3 regions of the Janthinobacterium sp. JF4 genome follow, and region 1 is predicted to be linked to each of the others. Evidence: predicted binding sites of a transcription regulator. Region 1 holds the regulator's gene; each other region holds the start of a gene.
The links. The regulator sigma-54, encoded in region 1, starts transcription at its own class of promoters, with help from an activator protein. The targets are predictions, from matches to a motif close to TGGCANGNAANCTGCTTT.
Positions count from the first base shown of each region.

Region 2: glnA (type I glutamate--ammonia ligase) is a predicted target of sigma-54. The motif match lies at 5,863-5,880, and genes of this name have one in related genera.
Region 3: AC54AF_RS01330 (circularly permuted type 2 ATP-grasp protein) is a predicted target of sigma-54. The motif match lies at 2,115-2,132, and genes of this name have one in related genera.

Region 1 is NZ_JCAQAV010000002.1:97,470-104,078, forward strand. Features, by position in the region: gene rapZ (RNase adapter RapZ) at 1-100, shown strand, start outside; gene AC54AF_RS02245 (enoyl-CoA hydratase/isomerase family protein) at 101-1,186, opposite strand; gene hpf (ribosome hibernation-promoting factor, HPF/YfiA family) at 1,321-1,683, opposite strand; gene AC54AF_RS02255 (RNA polymerase factor sigma-54) at 1,753-3,231, opposite strand; gene lptB (LPS export ABC transporter ATP-binding protein) at 3,236-3,991, opposite strand; gene lptA (lipopolysaccharide transport periplasmic protein LptA) at 3,991-4,584, opposite strand; gene lptC (LPS export ABC transporter periplasmic protein LptC) at 4,610-5,221, opposite strand; gene AC54AF_RS02275 (KdsC family phosphatase) at 5,264-5,797, opposite strand; gene AC54AF_RS02280 (KpsF/GutQ family sugar-phosphate isomerase) at 5,797-6,609, opposite strand, start outside.
Region 2 is NZ_JCAQAV010000008.1:29,112-35,720, forward strand. Features, by position in the region: gene corA (magnesium/cobalt transporter CorA) at 1-917, opposite strand, end outside; gene ntrC (nitrogen regulation protein NR(I)) at 1,058-2,548, opposite strand; gene glnL (nitrogen regulation protein NR(II)) at 2,597-3,685, opposite strand; gene AC54AF_RS09700 (DUF4124 domain-containing protein) at 3,691-4,194, opposite strand; gene glnA (type I glutamate--ammonia ligase) at 4,350-5,765, opposite strand; gene AC54AF_RS09710 (rhodanese-like domain-containing protein) at 6,150-6,609, shown strand, end outside.
Region 3 is NZ_JCAQAV010000001.1:325,386-331,994, forward strand. Features, by position in the region: gene AC54AF_RS01325 (alpha-E domain-containing protein) at 1-631, opposite strand, end outside; gene AC54AF_RS01330 (circularly permuted type 2 ATP-grasp protein) at 625-2,079, opposite strand; gene AC54AF_RS01335 (sensor histidine kinase) at 2,208-3,365, opposite strand; gene AC54AF_RS01340 (hypothetical protein) at 3,434-4,309, opposite strand; gene AC54AF_RS01345 (TonB-dependent receptor) at 4,405-6,609, opposite strand, start outside.

The DNA.
Region 1 (6,609 bases):
CACGGGCGGCCAGCACCGCTCCGTGTACATGGCGGAACGGCTGGCGCAATACTTCGGCCCCAATGAAAGAGTCGTGCTGCGCCACCGCGAGCGCAGCTAGTTAATCGAGGTGGCGCAGCGGATGCGCCGCGGCAGGCCAGACGGGCGCAAAGAAGCGCGCCACCATGGCCGCGTCGACCTCGTCCAGGCTGGCAGGGTTCCAGCGCGGCGCATTGTCCTTGTCCACCACCAGCGCGCGCACGCCTTCGAGCACTTCGCCATGCGCGAAATTGTGGCGCACCACCGTGCGCTCCATGCGCAGGCAATCGGCCACACCCAGGTGGGCGCCACGCTGCAGCAATTCCAGGGTCACCGACATCATCAGCGGCGAACGCAGGCGCATGGCCGCCAGGGCCCTGGCGGCGAACCCGCTGTCGTCCTGTGCCAGCGAAGCCATGATGGCGGCCACGGAAGGGGCGCCGAAATGGCGGTCCAGCGCCGCGCGCGCCGTGGCCAGGGCAGAAACGCCCGCCTCGGCCTGGAACGGCGCCGCCAGCGCCTTGATGGCCACCGGCAAGGCCTCGCCCGGCGTCGATTCGAACAGGGCCAGCAGCGCTCCCATCTGCGCCTCGGGCAGGTAGACATCGGCCAGGCCCGTGTACAGCGCATCGGCCGCGTTGATCGTCAAGCCCGTCAAGCCCAGGTACAGGCCCAGTTGACCGGCCAGGCGAGACAGGAAATAACTGCCGCCCACGTCGGGAAACAGGCCGATATTGACTTCCGGCATGGCCATGCGCGTGCGGCCCGTGACGATGCGCAGTCGGTTGCCAGGCCCGGCTTGCGCCACGCCCATGCCGCCGCCCATCACCACGCCATCCATCACGGCGATATACGGTTTCGGATAGAAATGAATGAGATGGTTGAGCGCATATTCTTCCGTAAAGAAATCTTCCAGCAAGGCGCTGCCGCCTTGCGGCGTGGCCAGGCCCGCATCGTAAAAGAAACGGATGTCGCCGCCGGCGCACAAAGCCTTGTCGCTGCTGGATCGGATGACGACGGCGTCCACCTGCGGATCGTCGCGCCAGGCCAGCAGGGCCGCGCTCAGGGCGCGCACCATCTCCAGCGACAGGGAATTGAAGGCTTTCGGACGGTCGAGCACGATATGCCCGGTACGGTGTCGGATGGAGGTCTGGACGAAGTCGCTCATGGCAAAATGAAAAGAAGTAAGAGTGGAGGACATTCTAGCGCCTGCGCGGGGAAGATTGCGTTCAACAGGTCCAGGCGCAAAAAAGGGCGCAATGTGCGCCCTTAGTTGATCACAACTGCTGGAAGCGGGTGGCCTTAGACGGCGACGACGGCGTCTTCCTCTGAGTTGTCTGGCAGATGCTTGATCGCCTCTTTACCGTGCCCTTGCACTTTGGTTTTGTACTTCATCACTTGCCTATCGAGCTTGTCGATCAGGGTATCGATGGCGGCATACAGGTCGTGCGCCAAGCTTTCCACATAGACAGTTTTGCCACTCAGGCGCAGGTTGACTTCGGCCTTTTGACGTTTTTCTTTCTCTTTGAGGTTATCCACGGTCAGAATCACGGCAATATCGATGACTTGATCGAAATGACGTTTCACGCGCTCCAGCTTCGTTTGTACGTATTCACGGATGGCTGGTGTCACTTCGAGATGATGTCCGCTGATGGTGAGATTCATACACACTCCTAAAGATGATCGGGTTCGTGCGGTCCATCCTATCCGGCCCGCAGAGGAACCGAAAAAAACTTACAAACACTTACGCAGGCTCACTGGCGGAATTTTCAATGCTTCCCGGTATTTGGCAACAGTACGTCGCGCAATCACCATGCCTTGTTCCCCCAGCATGTCCGCAATCTTACTGTCGGATAAAGGATTTTTAGGGTCTTCTGCTCCTGTCAGTTGCACGATCAATGCCCGTATCGCCGTCGATGACGCTTCGCCCCCCGCTTCGGTGGCGACGTGGCTACCAAAGAAATATTTCAACTCGAACATGCCGTGCGGGGTCAGCATGTACTTTTGAGTTGTTACCCGCGAGATAGTACTCTCGTGTAAACCCAGTGTATCAGCTATTTCACGGAGCACAAGGGGGCGCATGGCAACGGCCCCATGCGAGAAAAAGTTCTTTTGTCTTTCTACTATCGCCTGCGCCACGCGCAGGATCGTGTCGAAGCGCTGGCGCATATTCTTGATCAGCCACTTGGCTTCCTGCAACTGTGCGCCCATCGCGCCCTCGCCCTTGCCCTGCTTGAGCAAGTTGGCGTACATGGCGTTGACGCGCAGGCGCGGCATGACGTCGTTGTTCAGGGTGACTTGCCAGCCGTTGCGCGCGCGCTTGACGACGACGTCGGGCACCACGTAATCGGACACGTCCGAGGCGAACACGGCGCCCGGATGCGGGTTGCATTGGCGAATCACCGTCTGCGCTTCGCGCAAGTCTTCATCGTCGCAGTCGAGGGCTTTTTTCAGCTTGTTGAAGTCGCGCTGGGCAAACCAGGCCAGGTGCTTTTCCACGATGACGAGGGCCATGCGGCGCGTCACCATGGCGATGTGCGGCAAGCGCTTGATTTGCAGCGCCAGACATTCGGACGCATTGCGCGCGCCCACGCCCGGGGGATCGAAACTTTGCAAGAGAGACAAAGCCGTGCGCATCTCGTCGGCGTCGATTTCCAGCTCTTCCGGCAGGCGCGCCAGGATGTCGTCGAGCGACTCTTCCAGGTAGCCATTGTCGTCGAGCGCGTCGATGATCAGCTCGACCAGCGCGCGGTCGCGCAATTCGAGCACCGTCACGCGCATCTGCTCCATCAGGTGTTCGCGCAGGGTGCAGTGATGGGCCTCCAATTGCGGGCGCGAATCTTCGTCGTCGGGCGCCTTGCCCCGGCTCGCCTCGCTCCAGTCGCTGTCGCCGCCGTCCGCGGCGGCCGGGCCCTCGCCCGCCTCGCCGTCAAAGGTTTCCGCTTCGGCCGGCGCCGCAGGCGCCTCCTGGCTTGGCGGCTGGGGCGGCGCTTCGGCCGGCGCGGCCGTGGAACTCAAGGCGCCGTCGGACAGCAGGCGCAGCGAACGGTCGAGCGGATCGTCCAGGCGTTCGAGCAAGGGATTGTCCGTCAGCAATTGCTCTAGTTCCTGGTGCAATTCCAGGGTAGACAATTGCAACAGGCGTATCGATTGCTGCAACTGCGGCGTCAGTGCCAGGTGCTGCGAAGTGCGCAGCTGCAATGATTGTTTCATTGGCTTACATACGGAAGTGTTCGCCCAGATAGACCCGGCGTACCGACTCGTTCGCGATGATGTCGTCGGGGCGTCCCGACGCCAGCACCGAGCCCTGGTTGATGATGTAGGCACGGTCGCAAATACCCAGCGTCTCGCGCACATTATGATCGGTGATCAGCACGCCGATATTGCGCTCCTTCAAGAAGCGCACGATGCGCTGGATTTCGATCACGGCGATCGGGTCGACACCGGCGAACGGTTCGTCGAGCAGCACGAAACGGGGATCGGTGGCCAGCGCGCGGGCGATCTCCACGCGGCGGCGCTCGCCGCCGGACAGCGACAGCGCCTGGTTCTCACGCAGCTTTTCAATCTGCAAGTCGGCCAGCAATTTATCCAGCCGCTCCTCGATCTCGGCCTTCGTCAAAGGACGGCCTTCGACGGTCTGGATCTCCAGCACGGCGCGGATATTGTCTTCCACCGTCAGCTTGCGGAAGACGGATGCTTCCTGCGGCAGGTAGGACAGGCCCATCTGCGCGCGGCGGTGGATCGGCAGGCTGGAGATGTCCACGCCGCTGATATCGATGCTGCCGCCGTCGGACGGCACCAGGCCGACGATCATGTAGAACGAGGTGGTCTTGCCGGCGCCGTTCGGGCCCAGCAGCCCCACCACTTCGCCGCATTCGACTTGCAGCGAGACATCATGCACGACTTGCCGCTTGCCATAGGTTTTTTGCAGCCCGCGAACGATCAGGGTGCTGCCGCAACGTGTATTGTCCATTATTTCTTTCCTGGCGCAGGCGTGGCCGGCGCTTTCTCCGCCGCCGGCGCCTTGGTCTTCGGCTGGATCACCATGCGCACGCTGCCGCCATCGGCGGTGCTGGTGCCGCTATCGGAATTTTCCATCGCAAACACTTCCTTGCGGCTGTCATACGAGATGAAGGCGCCATTGGCCACGTCGGTCACTTTCGTGCCTTCCAGGCGCGTCAGCTTGGCTTTGGAAAACAGTTTCACCACTTCCGTCTTGTTGTCGTATTCCACGCGCTCCGCTTCGCCTTCGACCCACAGGTCGCCCGCGCCATCGCGCTTCTGGCGGAAGGTGGCCAGCTTGCCGGGATCGGCCCAGAAGGTAATGAACTGGTAGCCTTGCGGGTCTTCCGTGATCAGGGCCCGGCCCGCCTTCATGGTCAGCGTCCCCTTGACCAGCACGACGTCGCCCGTCAGGGTACGCACCTGCTTGACGTCATCGACGTGGCCACTGCGTGCCGTGATGACGGCTTCCTTCTCGGAATCGGCCTTCTCGGCATGCGCCACGCCCATCACGCCCAACGAGCAAACGGTCGAGAATAGAGTCAACAGCAAGATATTCTTCATAGTATGGTTTCCTTGTTTCGTTCTGTCATTTTGCCGCCGCGGCCGGGCGCGGTTTCGGCGGGAGGACCATGCGCAGCGCATTCTGCACTTCCACCACGCCGGTGGCGTTATTGGCCTTCATGCCGATGCCATTGATGCGCGAGGCGCCCGTCAGGATATCGACAGGCACGTCCGTTTCCATTCTTTCCTCGTCCGGAAACACCGTCAGCGCTTCCGTCCTGACCGTCAGGTTCTGCGCCTTCGGACTGGCCACGCGGTCGATCACGACCTTGCGGTGCAGTTGCAGCCGGGTATTGTCCTGGTCGATATGCGCCAGTTCCGCATTCATGTTCAACGGCGGCATGCCGGGCGTGAGCTTGCGCACGAAGGGCTGGTCGATATCGGACGAATCGTCCAGCGGATAATGCGTGAGCTTGGTGCCCGACACAATATAGCTGGGCTTGCCTGTCAAATCCATGCGCACCATGCTGAAATTGGTGATGAAATAGTCGGGCTCATCCAGATGCTTGCTGGCCGTGATGTCCTGGCTATTCTTGTTCATCACTTCGAGCAGCCAAAAGCTGGCCAACGCGACGACGACCGCGCCCAGCACGGTAAAAATCATGCGCCAGCGATGGGCGCCTCCTGGCTTACGCATAGGGCTTCACTCTTTCAAAGGTCACTGGCGAGGCGGCGCGCCTCACTCCAGGAACGGCGCCATGACGCGCGCATAGTTGTCCTGGGCGCGCAGCAGGAATTCGCAGATCTCGCGCACCGCGCCGCGGCCGCCGCCGGCCTGCGTCACATGGTGGGCCAGGCCCTGCGCTTCCGGACGCCCGCCCGGCACGCTGACGGCAAAGCCCACGCGTTTCAGGATGGGCGCATCGATGACGTCGTCGCCGATATAGCCGCATTGCTCTTCCGTCAAGCCCGTCAACGCCAGCAGTTCGCGAAACGGCGTCAGCTTGTCGTGGCCGCCCTGGTGCACATGGGTAATGCCCAGGTCTTGCGCGCGGCGCGCCGTGATGGCCGAGCGGCGCGCGCTGATGATGGCCGTCTGCACGCCCGATTCCTGCAGCAGCTTGATGCCCAGGCCATCATACACATTAAACGTTTTCATCATCTCGCCGTCCGGGCCGAAATGCAGGCTGCCGTCGGTGAGCACGCCATCGACGTCAAAGATCATCAGTTTGACCTTGGCCGCGCGCGCCAGGTTGTCCGCTACGCTGTCCATCAGATCACCTTCGCTTGCGTCAGATCATGGATATGCAGCGCGCCCACCAGCTTGCCGTCGGCATCGACGACCAGCATCTGATTGATGCGGAACTGCTCCATCACGGCCACGGCATCGACGGCCAGGCGTTCGGGCGCGATGCTGCGCGGCTGCGCATGCATGACGTCGCGGATCTCCACTTGCGTGAAATCCTGCACGCGCTCGAACATGCGGCGCAAGTCGCCATCCGTAAACACGCCCACCGGGCGGTTGTCCGCGTCGACGACGGCCGTCATGCCCATGCCCTTGCGGGTCATTTCTTCCAGAGCCTGCAGCAGCGACGCTTCCACGGGCACTTTCGGCACCTGCTCGCCGCTGCGCATGACGTCATGCACGTGCGTGAGCAGGCGGCGGCCCAGGGCGCCGCCCGGATGCGAGCGGGCGAAATCCTCTTCCTTGAAGCCGCGCAAGTCGAGCAAGGCCACGGCGATCGCGTCGCCCAGGGCCAGGGTGACGGTGGTGCTGGCCGTCGGCGCCAGGTTCAGCGGACAGGCTTCTTTTTCAACAGAAATATCCAGGTGCACGTCGGCCAGCTGGGCCAGGCTGGAGTTCGGTTTACCCGTCATGGAAATGAGCACGCCGCCCATGCGCTTGACGACGGGCATGATGGCCATCAGTTCCGACGATTCGCCCGAATACGAGATGGCAATAAACGCATCGTCCGAGGTGACCATGCCCAGGTCGCCATGGGCCGCTTCGGCCGGATGCACGAACAGGGCCGGCGTGCCGGTGGAAGCGAGGGTGGCGGCAATCTTGCGCGCGATGTGGCCGGA
Region 2 (6,609 bases), on a different contig from region 1:
CAGCTCATCACTGCCACGGCGGCCGGATAGCCATAATGCCAATCCAGCTCCGGCATGAACTTGAAGTTCATGCCCCAGATGCCGGCAAACGCCGTAAACACGGCGAAAATAGCGGCCCAGGCCGCCAGTTGCTTGTTCACTTCGCTCTCGTCGATGGCCACCATCGACAGATTCACCTGGATCGCCGTGCTGATGGTGTCGCGGATGGTGTCGAGCGTGCCATTGATGCGTGCCAGGTGGTCGTGCACGTCGCGGAAATACTCCTGGGTATCGTGGCATAGCGGTGGCACGCGCCCGCCGTGCAGCTTGCCCACCGCTTCCATCAGGGGCGCCACCACGTGGCGCAAAACCATGACCTTGCGTTTCAACTGGTACAGCCGTTCGATATTGTCGCGCTCGGTACCCCGGTCGAAGATGCGGTCCTCGATCAGTTCCAGCTCCGATTCGAGGGCGTCGAGCACGGGAAAGTAGCGGTCGACGACGGCGTCCATCAACGCGTACAGCACGAAGGCCGAGCCCTGGCGCAGCAAGTGCGGTTCGCGCTCGGCGCGCGCGCGCACGCCGAGGAAACCTTGCGAACTGTTGCTGCGCGACGAAAGCACGTAATTGGCGCCAACAAAAATGTCGACTTCGCCCAGCACCAGCTCATTTTCAACCATTTCCACGGTTTTCACGACGGCAAACAGGGAGTCGCCATATTCCTCGATCTTCGGACGCTGGTGGCCCCGCTGCGCATCCTCGACGGCCAATTCATGCAGACAAAACTCGTGCTGCATCTGTTTCAGCTCAGCCGGCGTGGCGTCGAGCAGGGCGACCCAGACGAAGCAATCGGGCCGCTCGACGTAATCGCTGATGTCGTCAATCGGCAAGTCGGCCAGTTTTTTGCCATCCTGGTAGGCCACGCAGTTTATGAGCATGCTATTCCACAGTTCAAGTTAACACCGGACGAAACAGTCCGGCAGGCGCCAGCTTACCTTATCGCCTGCTGTGTGTGTTGTGGCGTGCATGGGACACCGGGAGGGGGAGCGGACGGGGCACGGCCCCGTCCGGACGGCAATCAGTCGTCCTTGGCGCCGTCGATGCCCAGTTCGGAGATCTTGCGGGTGATGGTGTTGCGGCCAATGCCCAGGCGCACGGCGGCGTCATTCTTGCGCCCGTGCGTATGCTTGAGCGCCGTCTTGATCAGGGCCGACTCGAATTGCCGCCCCAGCACGGCCATGACTTCCTGCTGCCCCGCGCCCAGCATGCCGGCCGCCTGCAATTCCAGTAAGCCAATCCAGCCCGGCGGCGCGCCGCTGGCGGGCGTGGCGGCCTCGAACACCTGCCCGCCGTGCGGCTGGGCAACGGCCGCCGGCGCCGCCTCGCCCGCCGCCGCAGTGGCCCCGCCATCGCCCTGCCCCTGCGTCAATTCCAGCGGCAAGTCCTTGATTTCCACCGTCTGGCCCGGCGCCATGACAGTGATCCAGTTGCACAGGTTTTCCAGCTGGCGCACATTGCCGGGCAAATCGAGGCTGCTGAGAAACTGCATCGTCGGTTCGCTCATGCGCTTGGCTTCCACGCCCAACTGGCGCGCGCTTTGCACCAGAAAGTGGCGCACCAGGATGGGGATATCCTCGCGCCGCTCCCGCAAACTGGGCAGGCGCAGGCGGATCACGTTCAGGCGGTGATACAAGTCTTCGCGGAACAGGCCGTCGCGCACGCGCTGCTCGAGGTTCTGGTGCGTGGCCGTAATCACGCGCACGTTCGCCTTCATCGGCTGATGCCCGCCGACGCGATAGAAATGGCCGTCGGACAGCACGCGCAGCAAGCGCGTCTGCAGGTCGAACGGCATGTCGCCGATTTCATCAAGGAACAAAGTGCCGTTCTCGGCCTGCTCGAAGCGGCCCCGGCGCGTCGTCTGCGCGCCCGTAAACGCCCCCCGTTCATGGCCGAACAGTTCCGACTCCAGCAAATCCTTCGGGATCGCCGCCGTGTTCAGGGCGATGAACGGCTGCGCCGCGCGCGGGCTGTGCTTGTGCAGCGCGCGCGCCACGAGTTCCTTGCCGGAACCGGATTCGCCCGTGATGAGCACCGTCACGTTCGATTGCGACAGGCGGCCGATGGCGCGGAAGACTTCCTGCATGGCAGGCGCCTGGCCGAGGATTTCCGGCGTTTCCGACGGTCCCGACTCGACGCTCGTCTCGCGCAGGCTTTCTTCCAGCGCGCGGCGGATCAACTCGACAGCCTTGTCGATGTCAAACGGCTTGGCCAGGTATTCAAAGGCGCCGCCCTGGAAAGCCGCGACGGCCGAATCGAGGTCGGAAAAGGCGGTAATAATGATGACCGGCAGGCCAGGAAAACGCGACTTGACCGTCTGCAGCAATTCCAGGCCGGAGGCGCCCGGCATGCGGATATCGGACACGAGCACTTGCGGCGTGTCAAATTCCAGTGCGGCGATGGCGTCGCGCGCATTGGCAAAACTCTTGGTGGCGAGATTTTCCCGCGCCAGGGCTTTTTCCAGCACCCAGCGGATTGATTCGTCGTCGTCAACTATCCAGATTGGCTTCATTAGTGTGTGCGTCCCGCAATGGATTTCATGGGTGGGATACTGCCTCGCTTATGGCAAGGGGAGAACGATCCTGAAATCGGTGTATCCAGGCCGGCTTTCGCACTCGATCACGCCCAGGTGCTGTTGCACGAAGGTTTGCGCCAAGGTCAGTCCCAGCCCGCTGCCGCCTTCCCTGCCCGACACCAGCGGGTAGAAAATCCGGTCGCGGATCTGGGGTGCGATGCCCGGTCCATTGTCAATGATATGCAAGTCTAATGCCAGGCCGTAACGGACCTTGGCCAGGGTCACCTGGCGCGCCACGCGGGTCTTGAAAATCAGCTCCGCATCGCCCGCCTCGATGCGCTCGGCCAGCGCCTGCGCCGCGTTGTGCGCGATGTTGAGCACGGTCTGTATCAATTGTTCCTTGTCGCCGCGAAATTCGGGGATCGACGCGTCATAATCGCGCGAAATGGTCAGACCACTGGGAAACTCGGCCAGGATCAGGCTGCGCACCCGCTCGCACACCTCGTGGATATTCACGTCGCCCACGATATGCGGGCGGCGGTGCGGCGCCAGCAGGCGGTCGACCAGGGTCTGCAGCCGGTCCGCCTCCTTGATGATGACTTGCGTGTATTCGCGCAGCTCGCTCAGGTGCAGGGCCGGCAATTCCAGCTCCAGCAACTGGGCCGCGCCGCGGATGCCGCCCAGCGGGTTCTTGATTTCATGCGCCAGGTTACGGATCAGCTCCTTGTTGACCTGGCTCTGGTCGAGGATGCGCTCCTCGCGGTCGAGCTTTAACTGCTGCACGTTTTCGCGCAGCTCGATCAGCACGCCGTCGCGCGGCGCGTCGAGCGCGCTGACGATGCTGTGCACGCGCAGCGGCTCGCGCCCCAGGCGCTCCAGGCTCAGGTCCTGGCGCAAGTCGGAAAACTTGTGTTCGAGCGCCTGCGCGCAAATGCCGGCCAGCTCCTCGGGATTGAGGAACAGGGCCGTCAGCTTTTGCCGCGACAGGGCTTTCAATGAGCTTTCCAGCAGGTTTTCCGCCGCCGCGTTGGCATAGCCGATGCGCCCGTCGCCGTCGAGCAGGATCACGGCCGAGGCCAGCAGATCAAGGCCGGCCAGGTGGGCCGGACGGCTGGAGTGGTTGTCTAGTGTCATGTGCTTTACCGAATATTCGCGATCTCGCGTTTCAGGGCCTCGACGTTCTGCTGTGTCCGGCCAATGTTGTCCTTCAACTGCGCCACCCGTTCCTGGTATTTCGCATAGTTGCGCTCATTGCCCTGGCGCTCGGGCTGGCCGCCGTTCAATTCCAGGCGCTGCGCCGCCAGCTTCTGCTCTTCGCTGCGCAATTCGTCCTGCAGGATCTGGCGCCGGTCCAGGTCGCGCGCGCGCTGCTCGGCGCCATCGACCCTGGGAAACGCGCCGGCGGCAGGCGCCGCCGTGGCCGCCGCCTGCACGGTGGGCCGCGCGCCAGCCAGCGGCGCCGTCTTGCGCGGCGGCTCCGTCATGGCGCCCGGCAGATCGAGCAACTGGCAATGCTTGCCAGCACTCCTGTCCGTGTACGTCTTGTGTCCCTGTGCATCGGCGCAGACATACAGCTGCCCGTGCGCCTGGGCCGCCGCGCCCAGCAATCCTGCCATCAGCGCCATTCTGTAATGCTTGGTCAATCTTCACTCCTGTCGGCACATGCCGCATCGTTCCTGGGCCGACTATACAACACCGCACGATCACCACCTTGGCGTACTGCATAAAAAAACGCGGGCAAGACCATCGCCTCACCCGCGTTCTTATTCACTACCGGCACGTTGCCGGCGTGGCGCCATTACAGCGAGTAGTACATGTCGAACTCAGCAGGATGCGTGGTCATGCGCATGCGCTGTACGTCCTGCATTTTCAGTTCCAGGTAAGCGTCGATCATCGAATCGCTGAACACGCCGCCACGGGTCAGGAACTCGCGGTCCTTGTCCAGGGCTTCCAGTGCTTCTTCCAGCGAAGCGCACACGGTCGGGATCAGTGCGTCTTCTTCTGGCGGCAGATGGTACAGATCTTTCGAGGCGGCTTCGCCCGGATGGATCTTGTTGGCAACGCCGTCCAGGCCAGCCATCAGCAGTGCGGCGAAGCACAGGTACGGGTTCGCCAGTGGATCCGGGAAGCGCGCTTCGACGCGGCGGCCTTTTGGATTGGCCACGTGCGGGATGCGGATCGAGGCGGAACGGTTTTTCGCCGAGTACGCCAGTTTCACTGGAGCTTCGTAGCCTGGTACCAGACGCTTGTACGAGTTGGTGCCAGGGTTGGTGATCGCGTTCAGTGCCTTGGCGTGCTTGATGATGCCGCCGATGTAGTACAGGGCGAAATCGGACAGGCCGGCATAGCCGTCGCCGGCGAACAGGTTTTTGCCATCTTTCCATACGGATTGATGCACGTGCATGCCCGAACCGTTGTCGCCAACGATAGGTTTCGGCATGAAGGTGGCGGTCTTGCCATAGCTGTGCGCCACGTTCCACACCACGTATTTCAGGTTTTGCGTCCAGTCGGCGCGCTCGACCAGGGTCGAGAACTTGGTGCCGATTTCATTCTGACCGGCGCCGGCCACTTCGTGATGATGTACCTCAACCGGGATGCCCAGCGATTCCAGGATCAGGCACATTTCCGAACGCATGTCCTGGAAGCTGTCCACTGGTGGCACCGGGAAGTAGCCGCCCTTGACGGTAGGACGGTGGCCGCTGTTGCCGCCTTCGATGTCCTTGCCGGTCGACCACGAACCTTCGTCCGAACCGATCTTGACGAAGCAGCCCGACATGTCGATCTTCCAGCGCACGCTGTCGAAGATGAAGAATTCTGGCTCAGGGCCGAAGTAGGCGGTGTCGCCCATGCCCGACGATTTCAGGTAGGCTTCGGCGCGTTTCGCGATCGAGCGCGGGTCGCGGTCGTAGCCCTTGCCGTCCGACGGTTCGATCACGTCGCACTGCATGAACAGGGTCGTTTCTTCCATGAACGGGTCGATATTGGCCGTGTTTGGATCCGGCAGCAAGATCATGTCGGACGCTTCGATGCCTTTCCAGCCAGCGATCGAAGAACCGTCAAAGGCGTGGCCCGACTCAAATTTGTCCATGTCGAAGTGCGACACGGGAACCGTCACGTGCTGCTCTTTACCACGGGTATCAGCAAAGCGGAAATCAACGAATTTGACTTCGTTTTCTTCTACCATCTTCAAGACTTCTGCGGCTGTCATTGCCATGCGTATCTCCTAAATGAATGTGGGGTGAGCCGACCTTAATGCGTCTGGGCTGATGAAGCGAAGCAAACATTGCGTGCCACCAAAACTCATAAGGATCATAGCAGATTCCATGCCAGCTTCTGAACGGACGTGGCCGCCAAGGTCAAAACCCGGCCATCCCTGTGAAAGTTTTCCTGCCCACGATTTTTACGCGCGTTTGCGTCACATCAGGAATGCACTATGCAAGTGCAAAAAACGAATAACGCACCATTATCGTGCATTCCGTGTGAATTTCTGAAAAATGCCTCGTTGTGGTGCATCGACCGTGCACCAAGTATTCCCGTTTGCGGGGCGCGGACGGCGCACTATAATCGACCACACCTTTTCACTTTCATCGAGGACGCCATGACCACCGCCGCCGACATCCTGACCACCGCCCGCAGCCGGGCCAATGAAGGTACGCCATATGCCGGCGCCGTCACGCCGCAGGAAGCATATGCCTTGCTGCAACTCGATGCTGCCGCCAAGCTCATCGACGTGCGCACGAATGCCGAGCGCGACTGGGTCGGCCGGGTCGACATCGCCGATACCCAGCATGGCGCGGTGCAGTGGGCCACCTATCCGGGTGGCGTGCCGAATCCCGATTTCCTTGCGCAACTGGCGGCCCAGGCCGGCAAGGATGAAGTGCTGCTGTTCCTGTGCCGCTCCGGCGTGCGTTCACGCCATGCCGCCAAGCTGGCGACCGAGCACGGCTACATGAACTGCTTCGACATCCTCGAAGGGTTTGAGGGCGACAAGGACGCGGACGGCCACCGCAAGCAGATCAGCGGCTGGTGCAAGGCGGGCCTGCCGTGGCTGGGCGCCT
Region 3 (6,609 bases), on a different contig from region 1:
CGAAGCCGGAAACGGAACGCAACAGGGCTGCCCAGTAATAGAAGTCGCGCTGGGCGATGTCTTTCGAGGTGTCGCGCGCGCCGTGGAACTTCACGTCGAGGATGCGCGCCGTGTTGTCGGCCCGCTCCAGGAAGGTGCCCAGGCGGATGAAGTGGATCGCCTCGTCCTTGAGCATGGTGCCTAAAGTCACGCCGCGCGACAGGTGCGAGCGGTATTTGACCCATTCGAAGAAGGCGCTGGGGTCCGTTTCCAGCAGATTGCTTTTCAGGCGCTTCTGCATGTCGAGCCAGGTGGCGTTCTGGATTTCCCACACTTCCGTCGTCAGGGTGCCGCGCACGGCGCGGGCGTTTTCGCGCGCGCCCGTCAGGCAGGCGAGGATGGACGACGGGTTGTTCGGGTCGCGCACCATGAAGTCGAGCACGTCGCGCGTGTGGAAGCGGCCATATTTGTGGTCGTAGGCGCTTTGCAGCTCGGAAATGCCCAGGGTGGCGCGCCAGCCTTGCTCCGCGTCCTGCTCGGACTGGGGCAGCATCGACGTCTGCATGTTGACGTCGAGCATGCGCGCCGTGTTTTCCGCCCGCTCCGTGTAGCGGGCCATCCAGAACAAATGATCGGCGGTGCGGCTCAGCATGTTTTCTCTCCTGCAAAAGCGGATGTGGCTTCGAGTACCCAGGTATCCTTGGTGCCGCCCCCTTGCGAGGAGTTGACCACCAGCGAGCCTTCGCCGAGCGCCACGCGGGTCAGGCCGCCGGGCACCATGGAGATCGTCTTGCCGGACAGCACGAACGGACGCAAATCGATGTGGCGCGGCGCGATGCCGGCGTCCACGTACGTGGGGCAGGCGGACAGGGCGAGCGTGGGCTGGGCGATGTAGCCGCCCGGATTGGCCAGCAGGCGCTGGCGGAAATCCTCGATCTGCGCGGTGCTCGACGCTGGTCCCACCAGCATGCCGTAGCCGCCCGCGCCATGCACCTCCTTGACGACGAGTTTTGCCAGGTTCGCCAGCACGTAGGACAAATCGGCGCTCTTGCGGCACTGGTAGGTGGGTACGTTGTTGAGGATCGGCTCTTGCGACAGGTAGAATTTGATCATGTCGGGCACGAACGGGTAGATCGACTTGTCGTCGGCCACGCCCGTGCCGATGGCGTTCGCCAGGGTCACCCGGCCGGCGCGGTACACGGACAGCAGACCCGGCACGCCCAGCGAAGAATCGGAGCGGAAGGCCAGCGGATCGAGGAAATCGTCGTCCACGCGGCGGTAGATCACGTCGACGCGCCTGGGGCCGCGCGTGGTGCGCATGTACACGGAATTGTCGTTGACAAACAGATCCTTGCCTTCGACCAGTTCCACGCCCATTTGCTGGGCCAGGAAGGCGTGCTCGAAGTAGGCGGAGTTGTACATGCCCGGCGTCATGACGACGACCGTCGGGTCATCGACGCCCATCGGGGCGACGGAGCGCAGGTTGTCGAGCAGCATGTCCGGGTAATGGTCGACGGGGGCGATGCGGTTGCGGGCGAACAGTTCCGGGAACAGCCGCATCATCATCTTGCGGTCTTCCAGCATGTAGGATACGCCGGACGGCACCCGCAGGTTGTCTTCCAGCACATAGAACTCGCCCTGGCCCGCGCGCACGATGTCGACGCCGGCAATGTGGGCGTAAATGTCGGAGGCAACGGCAATGCCCTGCATTTCCGGGCGGTACTGGGCATTCTTGTAGATTTGCTCGGCAGGAATGATGCCCGCCTTGATGATGTTTTGCTCATGATAAATATCATGGATGAACATGTTCAAGGCTTGCACGCGCTGCACCAGGCCCGTCTGCATCTGCGCCCATTCGGCGGCGGGGATGATGCGCGGGATGGTGTCGAACGGAATCAGGCGTTCCGTGCCGGCATCGTCGCCGTAGACGGCGAATGTGATGCCGACCCGGCGGAACGTCAGGTCGGCTTCGGCCCGCTTGCGGGCGATGGTCTCGGGCGATTGCTGCTCCAGCCAGCTGCTGAATTCACGATAGTGTTCACGTACCTTGCTGTCCGTCCCCACGTCATCTGCAGTCATTTCATTGAAAAAATTTGCCATGTTGTGATTTCCCTTGAGCCGTGTCTATGCATAGCTCAGCAGGAAGCGTGCCAACAGGGTGGGCGTGAACCGGTGCAAATATGACCATTTTTGTGGCGTCGCGCCGCCACTCGCACCAATTCGGTGCGCTAGTTGTCACTCTTGGGGACGTCGGCGGGCTGGACGAAGGGGCGGCAATCGACTGGCACGTCGAAGATGAAGCTGGTGCCCGTTTCAGGTGCGCTGTCCACGGCGATGCTGCCGCCGTGGCTTTCGGCCACATTCTGCACGAAGGGCAGGCCGATGCCCCAGCCTGGCGCGGGGCTGTCGTTCTCGCGGCGCAGGTAGTCGAAGATGCGTTTTGCCTGTTCCGGCGCGATGGCGGGGCCGCCATTGTGGACGGTGACGATCAGGCGTTCGTGGACCGCTTCCACATGCACCTTGATGGGCGCGTCGTCGCCATACTTGAGGGCATTGCCGAGCAGATTTTCCAGCGCGCGCCGCAGCGAGTTCTCGCACCACCAGCCAATGACGGATTGCCCGCTGACCTGGCATTTGTCCGGCCGCTGCAAGTTGACCTGGCCAGCCACGGCGCGCACCAGCGGCAGCACGTCGAACTGGCTCAGCACCAGTGGCAACTGCTGGCCCTGGTGGTAGCTGAGGCCATCGAGCAATTCCTCGATCATGCTGTCGAGCCGTTTGCTGTGCTCGGCAATCTTGTGCGCCAGCAATACCACCCGTTCCGGGTCGGTTTGCCTGAGCAGCAACTGGGCGCTGGTGCTGATCACGGCCAGGGGGTTGCGCATGTCGTGCGACAGACCGGCCGCGATGCGGCGCTGGAAGCCTTCGTGCATGCTGGTAAATTCGCGTATCGATTCGCGGATGCCCACGTCGATCGAGGCGTTGATCACTTGCCATTCCTTGCCCCGCAAGGTAATGCCGCTGTCATGCGCGACGGCGGCGAAGCAGTCGCGGAAAATCTGGTATTCCTGGATCACTTGTTCCGGGCCGTAATTGGTCATGCGCGCCCGTTCGTTGCCATGCACGGCAGGAACGTTGCTGTTGCTGGTGGCATTGTCGCGCGGGTGGCCCGGAGTCAGCGCCTCGGCCAGGTTGTCGAAAAAGGCGGGCAAGGTATTGGTGAGGATGGGCGTGAGCAACTGATCCGCGCCGCGCACACTGGCGCGCACGCGCTGTTCCCAGGCGCTGAGGACGGCGTCGCGCATGGCAAAGATGCGCTGCGCGCGTTGCAGTGGCGCCCGCGCGCTGGCCTGGCGATCCGCCTGATGATCCGTGGCAATATTCACCTGAGCTCCCTCACAGGAATGGCTATGCTCATAATAGTATGCGCCTAATCCACCGCCAGGGAAACGCCTTATTGTCCAGTATCTGCCTGCCGCAGGGCCGCATGCAGGCGGGAAAGCGAGGCTGACCACTCGTCCAGGGAAAAGTTTTGCGGATCGTCATGACCGTTCGCAAAGCCCGTATCGAGCACGGCGTGGAAAGCGGGGATCAGCCACCTGCCCTTGCGCACGCTGGCAGCCATATACAGCAGGGCCAGCCGCTCGTATTGCGCGGGCGTAAAGCCGGGATCGGGCGCCAGGCCATCGTTGCCCTTGCCGCCGCCGGGCACGGAGTTGCGCGGCTGCACCAGTTCCACGTGCAGGAACAGGCCCGTCAGCGACGGCTTGTCCTTTTCCAGCTTGCTGGCATAGCTGGCCGTGCCAAAGTCGCGCACTTGCAAGGAGCCGCCCAGGCGATTCACGTAGACGTGGCCTTTCGGACCGCCGCCATGGGCGGGATTGCGTAGATTGAAATCGTTGAAATCCCAGCCGGCGTCGTTGATGTGGACGGGAATGGGGGCGGCAAGGAAATTCGGGTAGCTGGTGTCGTGGATGACGAAGTAGCGCGCCATCGGTGCGGCCAGCCGGCCCACGGCGCGCGACAGGGGGGCGTCGACGGCGCCGCCCACGTCCTTTTCAGCGATACCGTGCGCGGCAAGGTATGTGCGCAACTGGGCCGCTTTCAGCGTGGTTTTCTTGCCGACATGGCTATCGAGAAACTCCGGCAGCGGCGCGCTGGCGCCCAGCCGCGCATATAACTTGACGGGGCGCAACAAACACGTGGCTTGCGCCCGCGCATCACCCTTGAAACCGCTTTTCCAGGCGGCATACGGGCAGGCGGCTTGCTTCTGGGCAGCGGCGGGCAGGGACAGGCACAGCAAGAACAGCAGGGCAGGGAGACGTTTCATGCGGGTATTGTCGCCGAAGCGCCGCTTGCGGCACAGGCGCGCACGCGAAACCGCCCAAGGAAGGGGCCGTTTCGCGCAGGCGGGCAGAGGCTGCGTTAAAACGCCACGCTGGCCGACACGACCACGGTGCGCGGCGCGGCCAGCACCAGCGAACCAATATTGAAGGACGACACGGCCGACGACCAGTAATTGCGGTCCGTCACGTTGTCCACGCGGGCGCGCAAGGTCACGTCATGGCCTGCCACCTGCGTCAGGTAACGCGCGCCGATGTCGAGACGGGTCCACGATGGCAGGCGCTTGGTGTTGGCCTGGTCCGCATACTGCGTCGAGGTGTAGATGGTGCGGGCGTTCAGGCTCAAGCCTGGCGCGCCGGGCAGATCCCATTCGCCGCCCACGCTCATCTGCGTTTGCGGTGCGCCGATGGGTTTCTTGCCATTATTCGTGGCCACGTCGGTATTGCTGAGCTTTGCATCGAGCCAGCTCAAGCCACCCAGCAGGCGCACGCCCTGCATCGGCGTGCCGAAGATCGACAATTCCAGGCCACGGTTGCGCTGCTCGCCATCGAGTTCGGCCCGCTTGCCGACCACGGCCAGCAGGGGCTTGGCGGTGCTGAACAGGGCGGCGCTCATGCCCAGCTTGCCACCGTCATACTTGACGCCGATTTCCTTTTGCTTGGATTTGTACGGCGCAAACACGTCGCCCATGTTGTCGACATTGCGCTGCTGGCCGTCTTCCACGTACGTTCCCGTGGCCGCCGGGCCCTTGACCAGCGCCTCGATGTAGTTGGCGTACAGCGACACGTTCCGGTTCGCCTTGAAGACGATGCCAGCCACGGGTGTCGTGGCGCTCTCGTCATAGGCCTTGCCTTGCGGCGCCGACGTGTTGTAGTCGTAGCCGGCATCCTTGATCTGCTGGCGGCGCAAGCCGACGGTCAGCAGCAGCTTGTCGTCCAGGAAGGCCATGGTGTCGGCCAGGGCATAGCTGCTGAGGATGGTTTTCTGGGTGATGCGCGGGTCGCTCATGATGCCGCCCGTGTACGGCGTTGTCGGCGGGGGCACACTGACCGGCGCGTCTATATTGGTGGCGAACTTGTCGCCGATGGCGTACGCATTCTTCGCTTCATTCCAGTGCCCCGACCAGCTGGCCACCAGGGTGTGCTCGACGGCGCCTGTCTTGACCTTGCCGCGAATGCCCAGCTCGCCCGTGCGGATTTCCTGCTTGCGGGCATTGTCGAAGCGCGACACCGTGGCGTCGCCATTGCTTGAGGTCAAGGATGGCTCGGCCAGGCTGTTGGCTTCCTTGGTCGAACGGGAGCCGAATGCGGCCCAGGCCACGACATCCTTGGCCAGGTCCACTTCGGCGCGCGCCGTGCCGAACACATCGTGTTCCTTCGAATAGCTCCATGGCTGGGCAAAGTTCTTCGAGGCATCGGGCGCGGATGGCAGCACGGCCACGCTGCCAATGCCGACCGATGGACGCGGCGATGTCAGGTTGAAATTCTGGTAGCCGGCATCGGCCGACAGGCGATAGCTGCGGCCGCGGTAGTCGAGGCCCACCGAGAACATGCCCACGTCGTGGTCTTCGCGCTGGATACTGGTCACGCCCTGGCGCTTGGCGGCGTTCACGCGCACGCCGAATTCCTGCTGTTCGCCAAAGCGGCGCGCCACGTCGATGGCCGCATAGGCGTGGCCGCCCGATTCCACGCCCACGGTCAATTCCGTCAACGGCGCATTGCCGGCGCGCTTGGGCATCAGGTTGATGGCGCCGCCGATGCCGCTGCCGCCCGGCGCGGCGCCGTTGAGGAAGGCGCTGGCGCCACGGAACACTTCCACGCGCTCGAGCAGTTCCGGCGATACATATTGGCGGGGCAACACGCCGTACAGGCCGTTATACGCCACGTCGTCCGAATCGAGGGCGAAGCCGCGGATCACATACACTTCCTGGAAATTGCCATAGCCGCGCGACATGCGCACGGCCGGGTCGCTCTGCAGCAAGTCGCCCACGCTGCGCGCTTGTTGGTCGGCAATGAATTGCTGCGTGTAACTGGTGCTGCCGAATGGCGCGTCCATCATGTCCACGGCGCCGAGGATGCCCATGCGCCCGCCGCGCGCCACCTGGCCGCCCGCATACGCCTTCGACAAACCTTCCGCCGAGGCGTCGGCCGAGGCATTCACGACCACTGTGGGCATGCTTTGCGCGTCGCCGGCCGGCGTGGCGGGCGTGGTTTGGGCGTGGGCGGCGGCGCTGGCCAGCAGGAAGGCTGCCAGGGCGAACGGGGTAGGGGCGAGGTGGAAGGGGCG